2 linked regions of the Caballeronia sp. LZ062 genome follow. The protein of the gene in region 1 binds, or shares a complex with, the protein of each later gene. Links are inferred from orthologs where the notes say so. Each region holds a gene or a part of one and is shown on either strand. Other genes may lie near its edges. The genes, in order: groL and metK.

Evidence for each region.
Region 2: the proteins of groL (region 1) and metK are in contact, whole or in part, in a cryo-EM structure (PDB 8P4O), measured with the Escherichia coli proteins. The link is inferred for Caballeronia sp. LZ062 from one-to-one orthologs.

Annotation. Positions count from the first base shown.
Region 1 is NZ_JARTWB010000002.1:355,155-358,381, forward strand. The notes cover bases 142-3,049. They hold groL (chaperonin GroEL), read left to right. Parts: upstream 142-729; coding sequence 730-2,370; downstream 2,371-3,049. Other genes in these bases: groES (co-chaperone GroES), read left to right, coding at 359-652; P9239_RS07720 (hypothetical protein), read right to left, coding at 2,475-2,903; P9239_RS07725 (DUF72 domain-containing protein), read right to left, coding at 2,947-3,049. In the rest of the region: more of P9239_RS07725, read right to left, coding at 3,050-3,227.
Region 2 is NZ_JARTWB010000002.1:2,587,196-2,590,328, forward strand. Bases 199-3,012 are described here. They hold metK (methionine adenosyltransferase), read right to left. Parts: upstream 2,293-3,012; coding sequence 1,105-2,292; downstream 199-1,104. Other genes in these bases: P9239_RS18150 (phytanoyl-CoA dioxygenase family protein), read right to left, coding at 199-350; P9239_RS18155 (hypothetical protein), read left to right, coding at 677-1,027. Also shown: more of P9239_RS18150, read right to left, coding at 1-198. UniProt on the Escherichia coli protein: Catalyzes the formation of S-adenosylmethionine (AdoMet) from methionine and ATP.

The sequences.
Region 1 (3,227 bases):
GGGTATACCCTGCCATCGATCGGTGCCCCCGGACGTTTGCGCGGAAGCCGCTAAGACTGCGGCATCGATTGCCGCGCGTTCGCGGGTGAATTGCAAGCTAGTCCCAAAGTCCTTATCTGCTGAAGGAACTCGCGCGGCTGACGGATTGAATGCTCGCTACGAGTCCAGAGTCGAGTGAACAAAGTTCCAAGAACCTCGATGAGCGAGCAATACCGCCTGCCCTCCTTGAAATTGTCAAATCCGGTCCATATAATTGGCACTCACTGCACGAGAGTGCTAACAAGATTTCCGTCCGGCGGGCTCGGCCCAAAGGACGGGCTATCCCGCGTTTTCAGTCTCATTCAAGAGAGGAGTGTGTATGAACCTTCGTCCTTTGCACGATCGCGTCATCGTCAAACGTCTGGACCAGGAAACCAAGACCGCATCGGGCATCGTGATCCCGGAAGCAGCGGCAGAAAAGCCGGATCAAGGTGAAGTCCTGGCCGTCGGCCCGGGCAAGCGCGATGACAAGGGCACGCAAAACGCCCTCGACGTGAAGGTGGGCGACCGCGTGCTCTTCGGCAAATACGCCGGCCAGACCGTCAAGGTCGACGGGCAGGAACTGCTCGTCATGCGCGAAGAAGACATCATGGCCGTTCTGGTCAACAAGTAAGCATTCTTCCTGTAAGCCGGACTTCGCGCCTGAAGGGCAGCGAGCCGGCACACTGAATCGAATCAAGGAGTCTGGATATGGCAGCTAAAGAAGTCACTTTCGGCGATTCCGCACGCGCCAAGATGGTCGAAGGCGTGAACATTCTGGCCAACGCGGTCAAGGTCACGCTGGGTCCGAAGGGCCGCAATGTCGTGCTCGAGCGTTCGTTCGGCGGCCCGACGGTCACCAAGGACGGTGTCTCGGTCGCGAAGGAAATCGAACTCAAGGACAAGCTCCAGAACATGGGCGCGCAAATGGTCAAGGAAGTTGCTTCCAAGACCAGCGACAACGCAGGTGACGGCACCACGACCGCTACCGTGCTCGCACAGTCCATCGTTCGCGAAGGCATGAAGTATGTCGCATCGGGCATGAACCCGATGGACCTGAAGCGCGGCATCGACAAGGCCGTTGCTGCAGCAATCGAAGAACTGCGCAAGATCAGCAAGCCCTGCACGACGAACAAGGAAATCGCGCAAGTCGGCTCGATCTCGGCGAACAGCGACACGTCCATCGGCGAGCGCATCGCTGAAGCCATGGACAAGGTCGGCAAGGAAGGCGTGATCACCGTCGAAGACGGCAAGTCGCTGCAAGACGAACTGGACGTCGTGGAAGGCATGCAGTTCGACCGCGGCTACCTGTCGCCGTACTTCATCAACAACCCGGACAAGCAAGTCGCCGTTCTGGAAAACCCGTTCGTGCTGCTGCACGACAAGAAGGTTTCCAACATCCGCGATCTGCTGCCGGTGCTGGAACAAGTCGCGAAGGCCGGCCGTCCGCTCTTGATCATCGCTGAAGACGTCGAAGGCGAAGCGCTCGCAACGCTCGTCGTCAACAACATCCGCGGCATCCTGAAGACCGTCGCTGTCAAGGCTCCGGGCTTCGGCGACCGTCGCAAGGCCATGCTGGAAGACATCGCGATCCTGACCGGCGGTCAAGTCATCGCGGAAGAAACCGGCCTGACGCTGGAAAAGGCGACGCTGCAAGAGCTGGGTCAAGCCAAGCGCATCGAAGTGGGCAAGGAAAACACGACGATCATCGACGGCGCTGGCGAAGCCGTGAACATCGAAGCTCGCGTGAAGCAAGTACGCAAGCAGATCGAAGAAGCGACGTCGGACTACGACCGTGAAAAGCTGCAAGAGCGCGTGGCCAAGCTGGCCGGCGGCGTGGCAGTCATCAAGGTCGGCGCTGCGACCGAAGTCGAAATGAAGGAAAAGAAGGCACGTGTCGAAGACGCTCTGCACGCAACGCGCGCAGCGGTGGAAGAAGGCATCGTGGCTGGCGGCGGCGTCGCGCTGATCCGTGCTCGCCGTGCAATCGACGGCCTGAAGGGCGCGAACGCCGATCAGGACGCAGGTATCAAGATCGTCCTGCGTGCGATGGAAGAGCCGCTGCGCCAGATCGTCACGAACGGCGGCGAAGAAGCCTCCGTCGTGGTGGCGGCTGTTGCTCAAGGTTCGGGCAACTACGGCTACAACGCGGCAACCGGCGAGTACGGTGACCTGGTGGAAGCCGGTGTCGTCGACCCGACGAAGGTGACGCGCACGGCGCTGCAAAACGCGGCTTCGGTGGCAGGCCTGCTGCTGACGACCGACGCAGCCGTTGCCGAACTGCCGAAGGAAGACGCTCCGATGCCTGGCGGCATGCCCGGCGGCATGGGCGGCATGGGCATGGACATGTAAGACGGCTTCGGCCCGACTACATCGGTGCGGGTCTCGCAAGGGGCTTGCACCGTGCCAAAGAAAAAACCTGCAGCGATGCAGGTTTTTTTTCGCCCATCGAAAAGCTATTTGTTCATCTCGTCGCGCAGCTTTTGGGCGGCGGCTTTGTAGTCGTAGGTCGGGTAAAACTCCGTGTGATATCCGCCCCAGGCCGTGGTTTCGATCGCGCGATTTACCTCTCGCAGCCTGTCCGCGGGCACGCGCAGGGTCACGACCTGGCCGATGCCCATCACCACATACCACGACACCACTTCCACGCCCGGCGGCGGAAACGTCTTGAAGTAGCCTTGTTCCTTCAACTGCTGATTGATCTTCGGCAGCGGCTTGGACTCGTCGTGCTTGAGGAAGATGGTCAGCAGGAACGTGCCGTCGCCCGCAGGCGTGGCCGGTGGCGGCGATGCGTCCTGCGCATGGACGGGCAGCGCCGCCGAGACAATCGTGGCGAGCATCGTGGCTCGGATCAGGCGGGCGAAGCGTCGTGCCGGCGTGTGCATCAGCGAATCTCCTTCGGGACCAGCGAGTGGAAGCGGAAAGGCGCTACGCCTTCCGATGATGAAGGTGCAGGCGCTCCATGACATGCAGCGCGTTGGGCTGCGCGTGGCCGAGCGTCGTGTTGTCGAAGACGCACCACACCTCGGGCGTCTTCTTCGCGCGGGCTTGCAGCGTGCGCGCCAGATCGTCGAGATAGGGGAAGTCGTAGGAAGACTTGTAAAGCTCAGGCGAGCCGTGCAGCCGCACATAAACGAGCGACGTATCCGCGCGATGCTTGATCTCGCAGTCGTCGGGGATCGGGTCGGCGTCCACATACGCGATGTGAT
Region 2 (3,133 bases), 2.2 Mb from region 1 along the record:
TTGTGATGCGCGCGCGATAGATACGGCGTCTCGCCGAAATAGAGTTCCATCCAGCCGCGCACTTCCGGCGAAGTCGCGAACTCCGCGAAGAGCGGATGACGCGCGTAAGCGTCGAGAAGCCGCCGCACCGTATGTCCGCCGGGCGCGTGCTTCGATTCAGGCGCGCCCGGATACTTCAGGTCCGCTTCGTATTCGACGGGCGCGGCGGCTTGCGCCAATTGCCGCTGGGCGACTTCTCGCAGCGCATCGCACCGCGCGTCGGACAGGAGTCCTTTTACGATGACGAAGCCCATTTGGCGCAGCTCCTGCACCTGATCGTTCTTCGATTTCAGCGACGTTTGTTCAGACATGTTGGTTCAGCCTCGGCGCGGCCTCGGGATCGCCTCATGTGGCCAGCGCAATACCCGAAATTGGGGCGAAATTGGGCGATGCGGCTATTGTAGTCGGCGCGAGTCGCCCGAGGCGCTTGCGGTCTGGCGCACAGAGCGCGCCATAAAGCGTCTGCTTCAATACTTCGGCAGGGAAAACGCGGACTTACGACAGTCACGCACGTCCGGTAAATTGGCCGCATCGTTTCGGTGCAACTTCGCAGTCGAGGTTGGATCGAAGCCTTGAACGCCAATTTTGAGACGACTATCGTCGAGCTTGCCACCACGCAGACGAACTTATCGCCGACATGAACCACCGAATCGCTAAGGGGCTTCGACGCGCTGCATCGCGTGCCGCGCGGCCCGCCCGGCGCGGCATGATCCGCGCGTTGCGGCATCATTCCGCCCGCACCCAGGCGCTCGCGCCGCAGACCAGCACGGCGCATCCGGCCAATGGCATCCGCTCCTGGTTTCGCGGTTTCTTCCTGAATCTGCGCGCGCGCGCCGCCTCCCGCGACGTCTCGCTGAGAACGCTGCTGCGTCGCCCGATGCAGTTGCGCGCGCCATCGCCCAAGCCGCGCGCCGCCGCGCTGACGAGCCGCCGGCCGCGTCGCACATCGGCAAGCAGCGCGGGCTGGTACGCGTTCGCGGTGCGCTAGAAAGAGACGTTCTCGCCAAAAACGGACGAAAAAAAACGGCAGGCGCAATGCCTGCCGTTTTTCTTTTGCGCTGAAGCTTACGCCACGCGCACCACCGGTTCCGTGCCAGCAGCTTCGGCCAGCAACAGCGCCTTGTCTGCCGCTTCCCACGAGAATTCCGGCTCTTCGCGGCCGAAGTGACCGTACGCCGCCGATTTTTCGTAGATCGGGCGCAGCAGGTCGAGCATCTGAATGATGCCCTTCGGACGCAGATCGAAATGTTCGAGCACGAGCTTGGTGATCTCGGCATCCGACACGCGGCCGGTGCCGAACGTGTTCACCATCACCGAAGTCGGACGCGCGACGCCGATGGCATACGACACCTGAATCAGGCACCGCGATGCCAGACCGGCCGCGACCACGTTCTTCGCGACATAACGGCCCGCGTAAGCGGCCGAGCGGTCCACCTTCGACGGGTCCTTGCCCGAGAACGCGCCGCCGCCGTGCGGCGCCGCGCCGCCGTACGTATCGACGATGATTTTGCGACCCGTCAGACCGCAATCGCCTTGCGGGCCGCCGATCACGAACCGGCCCGTCGGGTTCACCAGGAACTTGATGTCGCCCTTGATGAGTTCCTTCGGCAGCGTCGGCTTGATGACTTCCTCGATCACGGCTTCGCGCAGTTGCGGCAGCTCGATGTCCGGCGCGTGTTGCGTCGAAAGCACGACGGTGTCGATGGAGTGCGGCTTGCCGTCCACGTAGCGCACGGTGACTTGCGACTTCGCGTCCGGACGCAGCCACGGCAGACGGCCGTCACGGCGCAGATTCGCCTGACGCTCGACGAGACGGTGCGACAGGTGGATCGGCAGCGGCATGAGTTCCGGCGTTTCGTCGCACGCGTAACCGAACATGAGGCCCTGGTCGCCCGCGCCTTGATCGAGATTGTCGTCGTGCGCCTTGTTCACGCCTTGCGCGATATCCGGCGATTGCTTGTCATACGCGACGAGCACCGCGCAGCCGCGATAGTCGATGCCGTAGTCCGTGTTGTCGTAGCCGATGCGCTTGATGGTGTCGCGCGCGATCTGGATGTAATCGACGTTCGCAGTGGTCGTGATTTCGCCCGCGAGGACGACGAGACCGGTATTGCAGAGGGTTTCCGCCGCGACGCGCGAGTATTTGTCCTGAGTCAGGATGGCGTCGAGAATGGCGTCGGAGATTTGGTCGGCGACCTTGTCCGGGTGGCCTTCGGAAACGGATTCGGAGGTAAACAGGTAGTCGTTCGACACGCTTCAGACTCCAATTGAGTACGGTTGAGATTCACGTAGCCGACTTCGTTTGGAGTCTGAAGCGGCGACGCTTTAGCGGATGTCCTTTCTCCGTCCTTGACCCCGGTGCACGTGATGCACGCATCTGGCTCAGGCCGGCTTCGCCCCGCAAGTTGTCCATTAACTCGGCGAAGGTCTTATTATACCGGTTTCCCGTGTTTTTACAGAGTCGAACGCTTGTTGTCATTCGTCCCGCGCTTATCCTCCGCTGGTAGCCGCCGCCCGTATGTTCGCGGGAGCACCTCATGTTAGGGCGCATCGGCGTGTCGCTCGCCATTGGCTTTCTGAAGTTTCTCGCGATCATTCCTTACGGCATTACCGCGCGTTTCGGCGACGGCCTCGGCTGGCTGCTGTATCAGATTCCGAGCCGGCGCAAGCGCATCGTGCATACGAATCTCAAACTTTGCTTTCCCGAATGGTCGCCCGAGCGTCGCGAGGAAGTCGCGCAGATGCACTTCCGCCACGCCATTCGCAGTTATGTGGAGCGCAGCGTGCAGTGGTTCGGATCGGCGAAGAAGCTGGAAAAGCTGATCGAAGTGGACAGCGCCGTCGATCTCAGCGATCCCGATCTGCCGCCCACGCTCTTCCTCGGCCTGCACTTCGTCGGCATCGAGGCCGGGTCGATCTTTCTGAACTACTCGCTGCACCGGCAATGCGGATCGTTGTATCAGCCGTTCTCGAATCCGCAGGTCGAAGACATTGCGAAGCGGCAGCGCGCCCGCTTCGGCGCGGACATGGCGAGCCGCGCGGACAGCGCGCGCATCGTGCTTCGCTGGCTGCGCGACCGCAAGCCCGTCATGCT